One region of the Streptomyces sp. NPDC043870 genome, then DNA from elsewhere that is predicted to be linked to it. Evidence: riboswitches for the same ligand, from Rfam matches in the RefSeq annotation. Region 1 holds a riboswitch; the other holds the start of a gene.
What was found. Region 1 has a riboswitch for S-adenosylmethionine ahead of thrC (threonine synthase). Riboswitches for the same ligand answer to the same signal wherever they lie in the genome.
Positions count from the first base shown of each region.

Region 1 (9,520 bases):
TTGCGCCCGCATACAAAGCCGCGTGACCGGTCGTGTTTTCCAATCTCCGGCCATGTGGTGTAGACCTCTACCTTTAACGGAGCCAGCAGAACAAGGGTGGGGACAGAGCGTGCAGCGGCGCTTCTTCGGTCTGATCGCGGCAGGAGTCGCATTCGGCATGACAGCGGTCCTGGCGGGGTGCGGGACCTCCGGCACGTCGGGCGAGGTCACCCTCAAGCTCGTGGCCGCCGACTACGGCAACAGCGCGGCCAACTCCTCCCAGAAGTACTGGGACGACCTCGCCCGCGAGTTCGAGTCGGAGAACCCCGGGATCAAGGTCGACGTCGACGTCCACTCATGGAAGGACGTCGACCGGAAGGTCGCCGAGATGGTGGCCGACGGCCACGCGCCGGACGTCGCCCAGATCGGCGCGTACGCCGACTACGCGGACCAGGGCAAGCTGTACCGCGCGGACGAGCTGGTCTCCATCCCCACGCAGGCGAACTTCCTGCCCCTGCTCAGCGCGGCCGGCCAGGCCGGCCGGGTCCAGTACGGGCTGCCGTTCGCGGCCAGCACCCGCCTGCTGTTCTTCAACGAGAAGCTCTTCGCGGACGCGGGCGTCAAGGCGCCCGGCAGCTGGGACGAGCTCCGCGGCGCGGCGGAGAAGCTGAAGGCGCGCGGGGTGAAGTACCCCTTCGCACTGCCGCTCGGCTCCGAGGAGTCCCAGGCCGAGGCGATGATCTGGATGCTGAGCGGGGGTGGCGGCTACCGGAACAACAACGGCGGCGCGTACGCGATCGACTCCCAGGACAACATCAAGACCTTCACCTGGCTGAAGGACAACCTTGTCACCCCGAAGCTGACCGGGCCGGTCCCGCCGGGGAAGCTGGACCGCGCGCAGGCCTTCGAGGCGTTCACGCGCGGTGAGGTCGGCATGCTCAACGGCCACCCGACGCTCATGCAGCAGGCCGAGGCGAAGGGCGTGAAGGTCGGCATGGTGCCGATGCCCGGCAAGGAGGGCAAGTCCAGGGCCTCGATGGGCGTGGCCGACTGGATGATGGCCTTCAAGCAGAACGGTCACCGCAAGGAGATCGGCCGCTTCCTCGACTTCGCGTACAGCGACAAGAACGTGCTGGAGTTCTCGGACCGCTACGACATCCTGCCGGTCACGGTCAGCGCGAGCGAGGAGATGGCGGCGGACGACAGGCACCAGGACCTGCGGCCGTTCCTGGAGGCGCTGCCGTCCTCGGAGCTGTATCCGTCCGGTGAGATGTCGTGGGCGAAGGTCAGCGCCAGCGTGAAGCAGAACATCGGCAAGGCCGTCGAGCGCGGCGGCGAGCCGTCGGCGGTGCTGGGCAGGATCGCGAACGACGCGGCCCAGGCCGAGGCGGACGAGTAGCCGCCAGGGCCGTCGCACTGTCCGGACGGCCCATTATGTTGCTGATATGACCGACGACCTCTCCGGCCGGGACCCCTCCGGCCCGGACCTCTCCGACCGGGACCGCGCCGTCCTCGCCGTCGAGCGCGCCTCCTGGCCCGGGCCGGGCGCGAAGGAGCGGGCGATACGGGAAGACCTGGGCATCTCCCCGACCCGCTACTACCAGCTCCTGAACGCCCTCCTGGACGACCCGCGCGCGCTGGCCCACGACCCGGTGACGGTCAACCGCCTGCGCCGCGTCCGTGACGGGCAGCGCGAAAGGCGATGACGCGCAGCGCGAAAGGCGATGGCGCGCGCCGTAGCTGAGCGGGGAGCGCGTCGATAGGGTCGGGGCATGGGCAGCTACTCGGACGCACTGCCGGAGCCGACCACACCCGCCGGGCGCGACGGGCTCGCCGCGATTCTCGGACGACCGCAGGACAGCGTGGTCGCGCTGGACTTCGACGGGACACTGGCCGAGATCGTGCCGGACCCGGAGCAGGCCAGGGCGCACCCGGGTGCCGTGCCGGCGCTGGCCGCACTCGCGCCGTGCGTCCGGTCCGTCGCCGTGGTGACCGGACGGCCGGCGGGGGTCGCCGTGCGGTACGGAGGTTTCGCCGGGGTCGACGAGCTGGAGCATCTCGTGGTGCTCGGGCATTACGGGGCCGAGCGGTGGGACGCCGTCAGCGGCACCGTCCACGCCTCCGCCCCGCACCCGGGCGTCGCGGCCGTACGGGCCGAGCTGCCGGGGTTCCTCGATGAGATCGGGGCCTGGCAGGGCACCTGGATCGAGGAGAAAGGGCGCGCGGTCGCCGTGCACACGCGGCGCGCGGCCGACCCGCAGGCCGCGTTCGAGGCGCTGCGCGGGCCGATCACCGAGCTGGCCGCCCGCAACGGGCTGATCGTGGAGCCGGGCCGGCTGGTCCTGGAACTGCGCCCGCCCGGCACCGACAAGGGCATCGCGCTCGCCGACTACGTACGCGAGACGAACGCCGGAGCCGTCCTCTACGCGGGCGACGACCTCGGCGACCTCGCCGCCTTCGCCACCGTGGAGAAGCTCCGCTCGGACGGGGTGCCCGGTCTGCTCGTGTGCAGCGGCAGCACGGAGGTGCCGGAGCTGGCCGAGCGCGCCGATCTGCTGCTGTCAGGACCCGGCGAAGTCGTCGGCTTCCTCGCCGCCCTCGCCGAGCGCCTGCAGCGCGTGTAGCTGGTCGAGGAACCACTGCTGCGGCGGCAGCGCGGTCGCCGCGGCGGCCAGCCGCTTGGTGCGCTCGGCCCGTTCGCCGTCCGGCATCGTCAGCGCCTGGTGCAGCGCGGCGGCCGTGCCCGTGACGTCGAACGGGTTCACGGCGATCGCCTCCTCGTGCAGCTCCTCGTACGCCCCGGCCTCCCGCGACAGCACCAGCGCGCACCCCGCGTCCGAGACGACCGGGATCTCCTTGGCGACCAGGTTCATCCCGTCCCGGATCGGGTTGACGAGGGCGACGTCCGCGATCCGGTACGCGGCCAGCGAGCGCGCGAAGTCGTCCTTGACGTGCAGGACGACCGGCGTCCAGCCGGACGTGCCGTACTGGGCGTTGATCTCCTCGGCGACCCGGGAGACCTCCGCCGTGTAGTCGCGGTAGACGGCGAGGTCCTGACGCGACGGATACGCGAACGCGACGTGCACCACCCGCTCACACCACTCCGGGTGTTCGTCGAGCAGCGTCCGGTAGGCCAGCAGCCCGCGCACGATGTTCTTGGACAGCTCGGTCCGGTCCACCCGGACGATCGTCTTCCGTCCCGGGCCGATCTGCTCGCGCAGGGCGGCCATCCGTTCCGTGACGTCCGGCTCGTGCGAGCGGCGCCGCAGGAACTCGGCGTCCGCGCCCAGCCCGTGCACCCCGATCCACGTCCGTCCGCGGGCGGGCCCCGGGCCGCGGACCGTGACACTGGGCGCCTGGTCCTTCGGCCAGGACGGCACCACGTCGTACGGGCCCAGCACCGAAGGGCAGGTCCGCATGAACGTCTGCGCCCACCGGGAGGTCAGGAACCCCAGCCGGTCCGCGCCCAGCATTCCCAGGAGCAGCTCCTCCGCGATGTCGTCCGGCAGCATCCGGAAGTACTCCGGCGGTGCCCACGGCGTATGCGAGAAGTGCCCGATCCGCAGGTCGGGGCGGTGCTCGCGGAGCATCCCCGGCGTGAGCGCCAGGTGGTAGTCCTGGATCAGCACGACAGCCCCGGGCGCCGCCTCCGCCGCCAGCACCTCCGCGAAGGCGCGGTTGTACGTGCGGTACGCGACCCACTGCCGCCGGAACTCCGTGTCGAAGACCGGCTCCAGCGGGGTCTGGTACAGCATGTGGTTCACGAACCACAGCACCGAGTTCGCGATGCCGTTGTACGCGTCCGCGTGGATGTCCGGGTCGATGTCGAGCATCCGGACGCCCGGCTCGCCCACGCCGCGTCGCACCGCCTCGCGGTCGCCGTCGCCGAGCGCCGCGCACACCCACAGGGCGCCCGCGTCGGGGCCGATCGCCGACAGGCCGGAGACCAGCCCGCCGCCGCCGCGCCGGGCGTCGAGCGTGCCGTCCTCGCGGAAGGCGTACGAGACGGGGCCGCGGTTGGAGGCGACGAGTACGTGGGCGGCGTGCTCGGAGACGGAGTGCTCGGAGACCATGTCGCGAACCTAGCCCGTCACGTATCCGCTCAAACGTGCGGCCGGACTCCGTCGGCGGAGTCCGGCCACACGGTCACTCGTTCAGTTGCCTCGGCCGCGGGTCGCGGCGAGTGCGATGGCTCCTGCCGCGGCGAGCGCCAGCGCGACTCCGCCGAGCAGCCACAGCCGCTCGCTGTTGTGGCCGGTTTCCGCCATTTCGCCGCGGCTGCCGGCGGCGCCGTTGTCAGAGGCGTCAGAGGTGCCAGGAGCGTCAGAGGTGCCAGAGGCGTCAGGGGCCGCCGGTGCTCCGGAAGCCTGCCGACCGGCCCCCGGCTCGTCCTGCTGCCGCAGGCCCGGGGCTGAGCCGCGCCGGTCCGGGGCGGCGGCGCCCATGGCCTTCTCCCGCCCGTCGCCCTGTCCCTGCTCGTCTCCTTGGTCCTGCGCCTCGCCCTGTTCCTCCTCCTGGCCCGGGCCGGCCAGTGGCGCCGGCCTCGGCGCCCCGCTGACCACGGGTGCCACCGCGCACTTCGTGTCGGTGCTGCCCTCGTCGCAGTTGGACCGCGGCGAGTCCGCCGTGACGCTGCTGCCGAGCCTGCCGTCCCCGCCCACCTCGGCGTCGACGGTGACCGAGTACGTCACGGTCGCCGTCTTCCCGGCCGGGATGTCGCCGGTGAACGAGAGCTCGGGCTCCTCGTAGGCGACCTTCCCGAGGGTCGCCCTGCCGTCGCCGTCGTAGGAGGCGTCGTCGAGGGCGCCGGTGAGATCGTCGGTGAACCTGGCGTTCCGGTAATTGCGCTTGCCGGTGTTCTTCGCGGTGACGGTGAACGTCACGGTGTCCCCGGGACCGGCCGTCTTCGCCGACGCCGTCTTCGTGATCGCCAGCTCGGGCACCGGCACGGACAGGGCGAGGGCCGACGGCACATACGCGTCGTCGTCCGTTGCGAAGGCGAGCGTGGTGGACGTGGCGCCGGGCGCGATCGCGCCCTCCGGGACGTCGAACTCCTTCGCGTCGATGCTCAGGTTGTTGCGCAGGTGCGGGGCCACGGCGCCGTCGGCGGTGCCCGCGAAGAAGTTGCCGTTGCTCCCGGTGTCCTTCTCGGTCACGTACCGGCCGCCGACACGGAAGCGGTCGCCCGTGGTGCCCCAGTCGCCGCCGTACGCCGTGACGGACGCGCGGACCTGGCCACCGGACCGGTAGAAGCCTTTCACCGGGACGGTGGTGGCGGGCGAGGCGGAGCGCTGCAGGGCGTGGCCGCCGTAGACGTAGACGTTGCGCCGCTCCGGGGCGTGCTCCTCGTTCGGGGCGTCGTACGCGTGGACGACGGTGAGCGACCAGCCCGCGGCACAGCCCCGGCCGGCCGGGGCCCAGATGCCGCCGACCGCGACCGGCAGCGGGTCACTCGATCCGGTGATGCCGGCGAAGGCGTCGGTGACGTCGGCCTCGCCGCTGTAGTAGTGCGCTCCACGGATCGAGTCCGGGTCCCTGACCAGGTGCTCGGCGTCGACCTCGACCGCATGGGCATCGTTGACGCCGATCGAGGGCGTGGAGTCGAGCGGGTCGCCGGGCGACAGGGCGGCGTCGGCGCCCGAGCCCTCGCAGCGCGCCAGTGTGGCACCCCCCGCGGTGCGGTACGTACCGTCGTTGCCGCCCCAGAACAGCCGCGCGTACACGACGCGCGCACCCGGCGGGATGCGGACCTGGCCGGTGCTCGAACCGTGGTCGGGCGACATCCCGGCGGTGTTGAGCCGCCGCAGGTCGAAGCTGCTGTTGCCGTCCTCGTTCTGCCCGGCGGCGGCGAGCGCGCACCGGGCGGCCATGTCGCCGGGTGCCTCCGGACAGCCGAGCACGGTGTTGCCGATGGTGGTGAAGTCGCCGTACAGCGAGGCTTCGTAGCGCTTCTCGAAGGAGGAACCGCTGTCGGTGACGGCCCGGCCGGGGGAGAGCGGAGCGGTCGGCCCGGCCATTCCGGTCGAGACGGTGGTGACGGCCGCGATGACCGTCAGGGCCCCGACGAAACGGGGCAACCTGGAGTTCTGGCGCCAAGCGCCCATGAGTCTCGTACAGCCCATAAATGCGAAATTTAGACAATACGACCGACTGTGCCGGCTACGCCGCGCCCGTGTTACGCCGCCCGGCCCGCTTCGCATACTCCGCGTACTCGGGGATTTCCATCATCGGCGGCCGCTCCTCGGTGTCCACCGGATGGGTCCGCGGTACGAACCCGTCCTCGCCGCGCTCGAACTGGGTCAGCGCCGGACGCACCAGGTGGCCCCGGGACAGCCGCAGTTGGGCCGTACGGTAGATCGCCGCCGCCATCCGGCCCAGCGCCTGGCTGTCCTGGTGCCGGTGCAGCCGTACGCCCACGTCCACCTGCGCCAGCGCGTCCAGGCCCACCGTGTGCAGCGCGTCCACCAGCAGCCCGAGCTCCACCCCGTACCCCACCGGGAACGGCAGCCGCTCCAGCAGCGAGCGCCGCGCCGCGTACTCACCGCCGAGCGGCTGGACGAACCCGGCCAGCTGTGGCCAGTGCAGATTGAGCAGCGGACGCGCCACCAGCTCCGTCACCCGGCCGCCCTGCCCGGTCCTGCCGGAGGCGAGCGCGTCGGCATCGGTGGTCCCGAGCGGCCGCTCGTACATCGCCTTCACGAACTGCACGTCCGGCTCGGTCAGCAGCGGGCCGACGATCCCGGAGACGAAGTCCGCGGAGAACTCCCTCAGGTCCGCGTCCACGAAGCAGACGATGTCGCCGCCGGTCACCAGCAGCGAGCGCCACAGCACCTCGCCCTTGCCGGGCAGCGCCGGTATGCGCGGGAGTATCGCGTCCCGGTGCACCACGCGCGCCCCGGCCGCCGCGGCCACCTCGGCGGTACGGTCCGTCGACCCCGAGTCGACGACCACCAGCTCGTCCACGAGCGGGACCGCCTCCGACATCAGCTCGCGCCGGATCACGGCGACGATCTCCCCGACCGTCGGCTCCTCGTTCAGAGCAGGGAGCACCACGCTGACCGTGATGCTCTTCTTGGCGGCCAGCAGCTGGTCCAAGGGGCGGTCCGCCACCGACCAGGACCGCCGGGCCAGCCAGCGCTCCACCTCTTCCAGCACTTGATCTCCATCTCGCGGATCGGACGACCATCTCAAGCGTCCGGGGGTTCGGTTACAGTCTTGAACAACGCGAACGGCCGTCGCATGTCGGGGGTCCTCTCGCGAACAATCGAATACCGCTCATCCAGAGGGGCAGAGGGACACGGCCCGTTGAAGCCCCGGCAACCCTCCAGCCGGTTCTCGTCGCACGTCATACGACACTCGCGCGAGGCCCCGGCTAGGGAAGGTGCCAATTCCGTCTCGTGGCGAGATGCGCCGCGAGGAAGATGAGGAGAAAGGGCCTCGCCTCCATGGCTGTGCAGACCGTTGCCACCACCACCCACTCTGTTGATCTCGGCCCCGCCTCCGGGCTCTCCTGCCGCGAATGCGGCGAGCGGTTCGCGCTCGGCCCGATCTTCGCCTGCGAGATCTGTTTCGGGCCGCTCGAAGTCGCGTACGACCTGCCGAGCGGCGACCCGGAAGCCCTGCGCAAGCGGATCGAGAACGGTCCCGAGAACATCTGGCGCTATGCGCCGCTGCTCCCCGTCCCCGCCGACGTGGCGAGCAAGCCGAACCTGAACCCGGGCTGGACCAAGCTCGTCAAGGCCGACAACCTCGCCCGCGAGCTGGGCGTCGACACCGGCAAGCTCTTCGTCAAGGACGACTCCGGCAACCCGACCCACTCCTTCAAGGACCGGGTCGTCGCCCAGGCCCTGGAGGCCGCCCGCGCCTTCGGCTTCACCACGCTCTCCTGCTCCTCCACCGGCAACCTGGCGGGTGCGGTCGGCGCCGCCGCGGCCCGGGCCGGCTTCCGCTCCTGCGTGTTCATCCCGCACGACCTGGAGCAGGGCAAGGTCATCATGGCCGCGGTCTACGGCGGGGAGCTCGTCGGTATCGAGGGCAACTACGACGACGTCAACCGCTTCTGCTCCGAGCTCATCGGCGACCCGGCGGGCGAGGGCTGGGGCTTCGTCAACGTCAATCTGCGTCCGTACTACGGCGAGGGGTCGAAGACGCTCGCGTACGAGATCTGCGAGCAGCTCGGCTGGCGGATCCCCGACCAGATCGTCATCCCCATCGCCTCCGGCTCCCAGCTCACCAAGATCGACAAGGGCCTGCAGGAGCTGATCAAGCTGGGCCTCGTCGAGGACAAGCCCTACAAGATCTTCGGCGCCCAGGCCGAGGGCTGCTCCCCGGTGTCCGTGGCCTTCAAGGCCGGCCACGACGTGGTCAAGCCGCAGAAGCCCGACACCATCGCGAAGTCCCTGGCGATCGGCAACCCGGCCGACGGCCCGTACGTCCTGGACATCTGCCGGCGCACCGGCGGAGCCGTCGAGGACGTCACCGACGAGCAGATCGTGGACGCGATCAAGCTGCTGGCCCGCACGGAGGGCATCTTCACGGAGACCGCCGGCGGCACGACGCTCGGCGTGGCGAAGAAGCTGATCGAGGCAGGCGTCATCGACCCGTCCCTCACCACGGTCGTCGTCAACACGGGTGACGGCCTGAAGACCCTCGACGCGGTGGCCCCCACGACGGGTATGTCCGCTGTCATCCGCCCCAACCTGGACTCTTTCCGAGAGGCTGGCCTCGCATGAGCGTCAACGTCCGCATCCCCACCATCCTCCGCACCTACACCGGTGGCCAGGCCGAGGTCCCGGCGGAGGGCGCGACCCTCGCCGAAGTCATCGCCGACCTGGAGAAGAACCACGCGGGCATCGCGGCGCGGGTCCTGGACGACCAGGGCAAGCTGCGCCGTTTCGTGAACGTGTACGTCAACGACGACGACGTCCGCTTCGAGCAGGGCCTGGAGACGGCCACGCCGGACGGCGCGGGCGTCTCGATCATCCCGGCCGTCGCCGGAGGCTGACCAACCAGCACAGTGCCGGAGGCTGACCAACCAGCACAGTGCCGGAGGCTGACCATCCAGCACAGTGCCGGAGGCTGACCGTCCGGAAGTCTCCCGGAGGCTGACCGTCGGGCGCGGTGCCGGAGCCGTGATCGCCACGCAGTGTTAACAGAATTGCCCCCTCCGCAAGCTAAGCGGAGGGGGCAATTCTGCATGGTTGAGCGCGGTAGAGTTGGGAAGTCCCCTCCACTGCTTGTGCCAGACGCATATGAGAATGCGCCCGCGCGCGACAAGAAGCAGCCAAAGTGTTCGACTTCGATGCGGCATATGCGTGCTTTGGTGGGCCCGACTTGCCCGGGAAACCAGTGAATTCATGGGGATCGTCCTTTCGGCCCTGCCCAGAATTCTCGTCCGATTGACCTGTTGCAGACGGCAGTTGGACAGATACATTCAGCCGCGGTCGACGCGTTCCGGCGCACGCTCACACCTGTCAGTGGGCGAGGTCTGACCCGGGTCCGCGAAGTGCGGTCCTGTGCAAGGGCCAGTAATAGGGGAGTT
Region 1 covers NZ_JBWKDT010000012.1:123,402-132,921, forward strand. Annotated here, with positions in the region: gene AC0699_RS17740 (extracellular solute-binding protein) at 158-1,378, shown strand; gene AC0699_RS17745 (DUF3263 domain-containing protein) at 1,425-1,685, shown strand; gene otsB (trehalose-phosphatase) at 1,752-2,603, shown strand; gene AC0699_RS17755 (alpha,alpha-trehalose-phosphate synthase (UDP-forming)) at 2,541-4,052, opposite strand; gene AC0699_RS17760 (DUF7927 domain-containing protein) at 4,134-6,056, opposite strand; gene AC0699_RS17765 (glucosyl-3-phosphoglycerate synthase) at 6,139-7,134, opposite strand; SAM riboswitch class I at 7,252-7,407, shown strand; gene thrC (threonine synthase) at 7,425-8,711, shown strand; gene AC0699_RS17775 (MoaD/ThiS family protein) at 8,708-8,983, shown strand.

Region 2 (9,520 bases), on a different contig from region 1:
GCGAGTTCCCCGGCGGCGACTTCGTGGCCCGGTTCTACTCGGTCCACATCCTGCTGCTGCCCGGCATCATGATGGGCCTGCTGGTGGCGCACCTGATCCTGGTCTTCTACCACAAGCACACGCAGTTCGCTGGCCCCGGCCGGACCAACAAGAACGTCGTCGGCATGCCGCTGCTGCCGATCTACATGGCCAAGGCCGGAGGCTTCTTCTTCCTGGTCTTCGGCATCATCACGGTCGTCTCGGCGATCGCTCAGATCAACCCGATCTGGGCCATCGGCCCGTACCGCCCGGACCAGGTGTCCACGGGTGCACAGCCCGACTGGTACATGGGCTTCTCCGAGGGTCTGATCCGTGTCATGCCCGGCTGGGAGATCAACCTCTGGGGCCACACGCTGGTCCTGGGCGTCTTCATCCCGCTGATCATCTTCCCGTTGGTCCTGGTGGCGATCGCGGTGTACCCGTTCGTCGAGTCCTGGGTCACGGGTGACAAGCGCGAGCACCACATCCTGGACCGCCCGCGCAACGCGCCGACCCGTACCGCCTTCGGCGTGGCCTGGCTGACCTGGTACTTCGTGCTGCTCGTCGGTGGTGGAAACGACATCTGGGCGACCCACTTCAACCTGTCGATCAACTCGATCACCTGGTTCGTCCGGATCGCGTTCTTCGTCGGGCCGGTCATCGCCTTCATCGTCACCAAGCGGATCTGCCTGGGTCTGCAGCGGCGCGACAAGGACAAGGTGCTGCACGGACGCGAGTCCGGCATCATCAAGCGACTGCCGCACGGTGAGTTCGTCGAGGTCCACGAGCCGCTGACGCAGGAGGCCCTGCACACGCTCACGGCGCACGAGCAGTACGAGCCGCTCGAGATCGGCCCGACGGTCGACGAGAACGGTGTCGAGCGCAAGGTGCCGCTCACGCAGAAGCTCCGGGCGAGGCTCAGCAAGGGCTACTACGGCGAGGGGAACCAGATTCCCAAGCCGACCGTCGAGGAGTTCAAGGAGATCACGAGCGGCCACGGCCACCACTGATCCCACCCACTGATCGCAGCGATCGCCACGGCAGGAGCCCCGTCCACTCGATGGACGGGGCTCTTTGCCGTCCCCTGCGCTCGATAGGGTGGTGGCATTCCTATACGTACGGACCCAGGAGCGACCATGAGCGCTGTGACCCCCGCAGGAGGCACTACCGCGGCGGGCCTTTCCTGGCCCGGGGTACTGGACTCCCTGCTGTACGGCCGCGACCAGAGCGCGGAAGCCACCGCGTGGGCCATGGACCGGATTCTGCGGGGCGAGGCCACCGACGCGCAGATCGCCGGGTTCGCCGTCGCGCTGCGGGCCAAGGGCGAGACGGTCGAGGAGATCTCCGGTCTCGTACGGACGATGTACGCCCACGCCCGGGTGATCGACGTCCCCGGGGCGACCGTCGACATCGTGGGCACCGGCGGCGACGGCGCGAAGACCGTCAACATCTCGACGATGTCCGCGATCGTGGTGGCCGGCACCGGCGCGAAGGTGGTCAAGCACGGCAACCGTGCCGCGTCCAGTGCGAGCGGCGCCTCGGACGTCCTGGAGAAGCTCGGCGTCAATCTGGAGCTGACGCCGGAGCGGGTGGCCGAGGTCGCGGAGGAAGCGGGGATCACCTTCTGCTTCGCCGTGAAGTTCCACCCCGCGCTGCGGCATGTGGCCGCGGCGCGCAAGGAGCTCGGAATCCGTACGACGTTCAACTTCCTGGGTCCGCTCACCAACCCCGCCCGGGTGAAGGCCCAGGCCACGGGCGTCGCCGATGCCCGGATGGCGCCGATCATGGCCGGAGTGCTCGCCGAACGGGGATCCAGCGCGCTGGTCTTCCGCGGTGACGACGGCTTGGACGAGCTCACCACGACCGCGACGTCCCGGGTGTGGGTCGTCCGGGACGGCGCGGTGCGCGAGGAGGCCTTCGACCCCCGGGACGTGGGCATCGAGCTGGTCCCGGTCGAAGCGCTGCGCGGCGCGGACGCCTCGTACAACGCGGATGTCGCCCGCCGGCTCCTCGCCGGTGAGTCCGGCCCGGTGCGGGACGCGGTCCTGCTCAACTCGGCGGCGGCGCTGGCCGCGCTGGACCCGGGCGGGGGCACTCTGGTGGAGCAACTCCGGGCCGGGATCGCGAAGGCCGCGGAGTCCATCGACTCCGGGGCGGCGAAGCAGGCGCTGGACCGCTGGGTGGCGGCGAGCAACGCGTAACGCCCCCCGGTGGGCGTGCTGGTGCGGGGTCTGTGCGGGCACGGGCCCCGCACCTTTGCGTGCAGGCGTTGTGCGGACATCGTGCGGAGCTGTGGGGCCGTGAAGAGCTGCCGGGAAGCCGCGGTGGAGTCGCGGGCGAGCGACGTCCCGGTATCCGGACACGAGTTGCGCGGGGGCGACCGGCTGGCATAGCTTCGCGACAGGTCATGAGTGACAGCGACTACGGCCCCGGCCCGCTGTCCGGCAACCCTCCGTCCGTGGCGGGGTGCCCCGGGTGAAGACCAGGCCGTGGGCAGCGAGGTCCGCGGCAAGCGCGGACCCCTTGCAACCCCTGGGGTCCTGGTCCTCAAGGGAGCAGTCTCGTGAGCAAGCGAATGCGATAGGGCGCGAAGCCCCTCACTTCAATTCCCTCCGTACGGTGACGGCCGTGCGTCGAGGCAACCCCCGTATGCGGAGCGCCGGTTGGGCGGCTGCCGCACGGGTTCTTGAAGCCGATTCGCCTTTTCCTGCCGGGAGATACCGCCATGTCCGCATGCCCGAACACCGCCGAAGCCACCGTCACTGCCACCGCCACTGTCACCGCCGCCACCACCGCTGCCGTCGCCACCGACGCCGACCCCTGCTGTGCCGCCCCGCTGCCTGTACTCGGCCGGGACGTCACCGTGCCGCTCGTGACCGGTGGCGAGGTCACGTATGCCGCCCTCGACTACGCGGCGAGCGCGCCGGCGCTGCAGCGGGTGTGGGACGACGTGGCCGCGTACGCCCCGTACTACGGCAGCGTGCACCGCGGCGCCGGGTACCTCTCGCAGCTCTCCACGGACCTGTTCGAGAACAGCCGCGTGGCGGTGCACGAGTTCCTCGACTGCCGGGACGGTGACCAGGTCGTCTTCACCCGCTCGACCACCGACTCGCTCAACCTGCTGGCCGCCGTACTCCCCGCCGACTGCCAGGTGTTCGTCTTCGAGACCGAGCACCACGCCTCGCTGCTGCCGTGGAGGGACGCCCGCGTGACGTACCTCGACGCGCCGCGCACGCCGGGCGAGGCGGTGCGGACCCTGGAGCTGGCCCTCGCCGACCGCGACCCCTACGGCCCCGCGCTGGTCTGCGTGACCGGCGCGTCCAATGTCACCGGGGAGCTCTGGCCGGTACGCGAACTCACGGCCGCCGCCCACGCCCACGGCGCGCGCGTCGTGCTGGACGCCGCGCAGCTCGCGCCGCACCACCCCGTCTCGGTGAAGGACCTGGACGTCGACTGGGTCGCCTTCTCCGGGCACAAGCTGTACGCCCCGTTCGGGTCGGGTGTGCTCGCCGGGCGCGCGGACTGGCTGCAGAAGGCGGAGCCGTACCTGGCCGGTGGCGGTGCCTCGAAGAAGGTCGCGCGCCGCAACGACGGTGGGGTGGAAGTGGACTGGCACACCACCGCCGCCCGCCACGAGGCCGGTTCGCCGAACGTCATCGGCGTCTACTCGATCGCGTCCGCGTGCAAGGCGCTGACGGAAGCCGGTTTCGACGCGCTCGTCGCGCGCGAGCGCCATCTGATCGGGAAGGTCCGCGAGGGCCTGGCGGAGGTGCCGGAGGTCACGATCCTCTCGCTGTTCGGCGACGACGCACCGCGCGTCGGTGTCATCTCCTTCGTCGTGGAGGGCTGGAACAGCTCGCACTTCGCCGCCGCGCTGTCCGCCGAGTACGGCATCGGCGTACGGGACGGACTCTTCTGCGCCCATCCGCTGGTCCGCACCCTGCTCGGCAGCGACCCGCAGGACCCGGGCGAGTGCGGTGCGCCGGAGGCCGAGCCGGGCCGGCCCTCGCTGAACGCGATCCGGGTCAGCTTCGGCGCCGGCACGCCGGACGAGCATGTCGAGCGCTTCGTACGGGCCGTGAAGGAACTCGTGCGCGACGGTGCGAAGTGGAACTACCGCACCGAGGACGGCAGGTGCGTGCCCGCGGTCTGAGACGCGGGGCGAGTCCCGTCCCCAGCAGGACCGTGCTCATGACGCGCTCGGCCGCGTCGGCGAGGAATTCGCCGGCGCGGCCGAGCGCTTCGCGCGCACCGTGCCGGCTGCCGACGGGATGTCCCTCCGGGCGTCCGTGCTTGAACTCCCCCGGAGCTTCGCCCGGGGGTGTCCCCGGGCGGGCCTGGTGTGCGGGCCGGTCGCCGGACAGGGCCTAGGCCGTGTTTGAGAACTGGCGCCGTCCGCCCGCAGGGCGGGGCTCGAGGCGTCTGGTGCGTGCAATCGCAAGGCGGAGGATCATCCTCGTACTGGACGTACTTGGATGACTCCGACAACGCAGCGTGGGGGCACCTCCCGTGCCCGAAGGGCTACGGGGGAGTGCGTGTCAGGCGTCACGGGCCAGGCGGGAGTTCTCAAACACGGCCTAGGCGTCGAGGCCGATCGCGAACGCCGCCTCCAGGTCGTGCTGCGAGTACGTACGGAACGCGACGTGCGTGTCCGTCGCCTCGACGCCCGGGATCTTGCTGATGTGGCCCGGGATGACGTCCGCCAGGTCCTCGTGCTTGCTGACCCGGACCATCGCGATCAGGTCGTACGTACCGGTGACCGAGAAGACCTCGCTGACGTTCTCCACCGCGTTGATCGCCTCGGCGATCTCGGGGATGCGGTCCACGCTGGTCTTGATGAGCACGATCGCAGTGATCACGGCTGTCTTTCTCCCTCGGTGGCCGCTGCTTGGGCTTTCACTCTAGCCGTCTGCCGGAAACGGCCCCATGCGTAGAGAAAGCCGATCCCGAACCCCACCAGATGTGCCAGATACGCCACCCCCGGCCCCGACGACGAGCTCTGCGCCTCCGCCAGCCACTGCAGGACGAACCAGAAGATCAGGACGGCCCAGGCGGGGAAGCGCAGCGGCAGGAAGAACAGAAAGGGGAAGAGGCTCGTCACCCGCGTCCTGGGAAAGAGGCGCAGGAACGCTCCGAGCACCCCGGAGATCGCCCCGGACGCCCCTACCAGTGTCTGGCCCGAGTCCGCGTTGGCCGCGGCGTACGCGAGGAGTGCGAGATAGCCGCAGCCGAGGTAGAAGAGCGTGAACTGGATGCGGCCCATGCGCTCCTCCGCCATCGCGCCGAAGACATAGAGGAAGAGCATGTTGCCCAGCAGATGCAGCCAGCTGCCGTGCACGAAGAGCGCGGTCAGTGGGGTGAGGAGCGCACGCGGGGAGCTGCGCATCAGCTCGTCCGGGATGACGCCCCAGCGTTCGAAGTGGGTGGCCTGGGCGCCGAGCAGCGTGTCCCCGGTGCCGTATGACGGGTTGAGTCCGGAAACCGGACCGATGACGAACAGCAGACAGCACAGACCGATCACTCCGTAGGTCACCACGGGGCCGGTCACCGCGACCCGTACCGCTGTCCGCCGATCGATCATGACCAGAGCATGGCGTACCGGGACCGATAGGGGCAGACTGCCTCGCCGTGTCACCGCGTACCCGTGAGGTCGTAGGGTTACGGGCAGTACGCACGACCAGAAGAGGACGGCACGATGACGACGGTACCCATACCGACGGCCCTGACCCGGTGGCGCTGCACCCTGTGCGGCAATCTCACCCGCTTCGACGTGACGCGTTCGTCCAAGGTCGTCGAGTACGTCCATCTGGACCTCGCGGGCGAGCCCAAGGTGGAGGAGCGGGAGGTGGTCAGTGAGACCATCGAGTCGGTCCGCTGCCGCTGGTGCAACGCCGTGGACCAGATCGAACTGGTGGACAGGCCGGGCACCGACTCCTGACAGGAGGCGCCCGGGCCCGTAGGGAGACAGTGGGGTGACGGATTGTGGAGCAGCCTGACAGCGGCGCCGGACCGGCCGGTGCCGGCGACGCCGCCGAGGCGCTCGACCGCCCGCTGCCGGAAGGTGTGCGGCGACGGGTCGTCGCGCTGGTCTCGGACGCCTTCGGCGGGCTGACCGTCACCGAACTCCCCGCCCAATTGCGGCAGTACGCCCGGTTCACCCCCACCCGCCGCGCCAAGTTCGCGGGCAACGCCATGGCCGCCGCACTGGAGGGCGACCCGCTGTTCCGCCAGCGCATCGGCGAGCGGCTGCGCGAGTCTCAGCCGGAGCTGACCGGTGCGCTGGAGTCCGGATCGCTGCCCGCGGCCGCCGACCCCGTCGACGTGGCCGCGGCCGCCTACGTACTGCGCCCGGCCGGCTGGGTCAAGCTGGTGGCCGCCGCGGGCGAGGAGGCCCAGCGCGCGGACGCCGAGCGCGCCGACGAGGAGGGCCGGCGCGAGCTGGAGCGGCTGCGCGAAGAGCTCGACCGGCTCCGGGCGCAGGCCAGGTCCGAGAGCGAGCGGCTGCGCGCCGAACTGGAGGCCGCGCGCAAGGAAGCCGAATCGCTTCACCGCAAGCTGCGCAGCGCCCAGAGCGACGTGAAGCGCGGCGAGGCGGCCCTGCGCCGCAGCACCGCCGAGCTCGAAGCGGCGAAGACCGAGGCGCACGCCCAGGTGTCCGCGGCCGAGAGCGAGACGCGTCGGCTCAAGGCCCGGCTCGGCGAGGCGGAGTCGGCCGTCGAGGCGAGCCGCAGAGCCGCCCGCGAGGGCCGCTCGATCGAGGACATGCGCGTACGGCTGCTGCTGGACACCGTGCTGGACGCGGCCTCGGGGCTGCGCCGCGAACTGGCCCTGCCGCCCGTGTCCCTGCACCCCGCGGACACCGTCGACGCGGTGGAGCCCGGCCGTATGACCCCCAAGGACATCGCGGCCCGTGCGCTCTCCGAGACCGATCCCGCACTGCTCGACCAGCTGCTCGCGCTGCCTCAGGTGCATCTCTTGGTGGACGGCTACAACGTCACCAAGACCGGCTATCCGACGATGCCGCTGGAGAAGCAGCGGCTGCGGCTGCTCGGCGGTCTCGCGATGCTCGCGGCCCAGACGGGCGCCGAGATCACCTGTGTCTTCGACGGCGCGGAGCTGGCCGCTCCGGTGCTGCTGGCGCCGCCGCGCGGTGTGCGGGTGCTGTTCTCCAAGCCGGGCGTGACCGCGGACGAGCTCATCCGTCAGCTCGTGCGGGCCGAGCCGCCCGGCCGGCCCGTGGTCGTCGTCTCCGCCGACCGCGAGGTCGCCGACGGAGTGGCGCAGGCGGGGGCCAGGCCCGTCGCGTCCGTATTGCTACTGAAGCGGCTTTCGCGTGTCTAGTGACGCTCGTAACTGACAGGCTTAATGCCTGATTTCGCGGAACGTACGGTCAAGTCGCCGCTACTACGCGTGTGGTGTCTGTAAAGAATGCGCTTCGTGGGCCAGATTTTTCTCATGAGGATTTGAACTGATCACAAGAAGGTCACTAGGGTCAGGCCTCGAACCTTCGCGCGGTTGATCGTCCATCCGGGACGACAGCGAAGGAACCGCCGATTTCGTGCAGTTCAGCCCAATTTCGCGGGGGAGCTGACTCTGTGCGGAGCCGGGGATTCAACCCCCCACTGCCCGGTAGGCGGCTCGAGGAAGAAGGAGCTCGCCTTCGTGGCGTCCCACCGTCGTCCCAAGCAGCCGAGCCGCACCCGTGTGACCGTGCTCACCGCAACCGCCGCCGCGGCAGTCGCTCTGACCTCCCAGGCCGCGCAGGCCGCCCCGGCCAAGCCGAGCAAGGACGAGGTCAAGGCGAAGGTCGACGCGCTCTACCACGAGGCGGAGAAGGCCACCGAGGAGTACAACGGGGCCAAGGAGCAGCAGACCAAGCTCCAGAAGGAAATCGACGCGATCCAGGACAAGGTCGCCCGCGGTCAGGACGAGCTCAACACCCTGCGCGACAGCCTGGGTTCGGTGGCCAGCGCCCAGTACCGCTCCGGTGGCGTCGACCCGGCCATCCAGCTCTTCCTCTCCTCCGACCCGGACACCTACCTCGACAAGGCGTCCGCGATCGACCAGATCGGCGCCAAGCAGACCGCCGCGCTGGAGAACATCCAGTCGAAGCAGCGCACCCTCGCCCAGGAGCGCGCCGAGGCCGCCCGCAAGCTCGGCGACCTCGAGGACGTCCGCAAGACGCTCGGCGAGAAGAAGAAGAGCTACCAGGGCAAGCTCGCCGAGGCCCGGGAGCTGCTCAACACGCTGACCGCCGCGGAGCGGGCGAAGATGCAGGAGGAGGAGCAGCGCGCCAGCCGGGCCGCGGGCGACCGCGTCGACCTCGGCAACGAGGTGCCGGCCTCGCAGCGCGGAGCCGCCGCCCTCAACGCCGCCGCCTCCCAGCTCGGCAAGCCCTACATGTCCGGCGCCGAGGGCCCCAACTCGTACGACTGCTCCGGGCTTACGCAGTGGTCCTACCGCCAGGCGGGCATCAGCATCTCGCGGACCACCTACACCCAGCAGAACGACGGCGTGAAGATAGGCCGCAGCCAGCTCAAGCCGGGCGACCTCGTCTTCTTCAACAGCCTTTCGCACGTCGGTCTGTACGCGGGCAACAACCAGATCCTGCACGCCCCGAAGCCGGGTGCCGTCGTCCGCTACGAGTCGATGGACTACATGGGCACCTTCCAGTTCGGCGTCCGGATCTGATCGCCGCCCCGCAGTTGACGCCCAATCGGGCGAATCGCGGGACCCTCCGCTGACAGCACGCCCCGCCGGTGACCTGTGATCTCCGGCGGGGCGTCACTGTGTGTACCCTTTGCGGCCTTTGGTCGCTCCGTGTCCGCACCGTTACTGTCTGCCGCGCAGCAGCTGACCAAGCTGCGTCCAGCGGAAGGGAGTACGGCTCCTGTGGCGTCCCATCGCCGATCCACAGCGTCCGGTTTCAACCGAGGTGCCCGGGTCACCCTCCTCTCGGCCGCGGTGGCGACCGCCGCTGCCGCGCTCGGCACCGCACCCGCCGGCGCCGACCCGGTCCAGACCCCCGAGGCCACCCGGGCCAACGTCGACCGGCTGTTCGAGCAGGCCGAGAAGGCCACGGAACAGCACAACAAGGCCGACGAGCACGCCGACGAACTGCGCGACCAGGTGACGGCGGCCCAGGACAGGGCGGCACGCGGCCAGGAGCGGATCAACCGGATGCGGAGCACGCTCGGTTCGGTGGCCGGCGCCCAGTACCGCTCCGGCGGCATGGACCCCGCCCTCGCCCTCCTGCTCTCCGAGGACCCGGACACGTACCTCGACAAGGCCGCGCTCCTCGACCGGCTCAGCTCCCGCCAGACCATCGCCCTGCACGATCTCCAGCGGGCCCAGCGCGCGCTCGGCCAGGAGCGGTCCGAAGCCACCCTGAAGCTGGCCGAGCTGGAGCGCACGCGGTCCGCCGTCGCCCGCCACAAGCGCACCGTCGAGGCGAAGCTCGCCGAGGCGCGGCGGCTGCTGAACTCCCTTCCCCTGTCGGAGC
Region 2 covers NZ_JBWKDT010000041.1:25,211-34,730, forward strand. Annotated here, with positions in the region: gene qcrB (cytochrome bc1 complex cytochrome b subunit) at 1-1,028, shown strand, start outside; gene trpD (anthranilate phosphoribosyltransferase) at 1,155-2,219, shown strand; SAM riboswitch class IV at 2,422-2,539, shown strand; gene AC0699_RS32785 (aminotransferase class V-fold PLP-dependent enzyme) at 2,744-4,171, shown strand; gene AC0699_RS32790 (Lrp/AsnC family transcriptional regulator) at 4,596-4,877, opposite strand; gene AC0699_RS32795 (rhomboid family intramembrane serine protease) at 4,874-5,599, opposite strand; gene AC0699_RS32800 (hypothetical protein) at 5,714-5,956, shown strand; gene AC0699_RS32805 (NYN domain-containing protein) at 6,001-7,359, shown strand; gene AC0699_RS32810 (C40 family peptidase) at 7,681-8,709, shown strand; gene AC0699_RS32815 (C40 family peptidase) at 8,911-9,520, shown strand, end outside.
Region 2: it holds a riboswitch for S-adenosylmethionine, as region 1 does, so the genes downstream of both, AC0699_RS32785 (aminotransferase class V-fold PLP-dependent enzyme) here and thrC (threonine synthase) in region 1, are expected to answer to the same signal.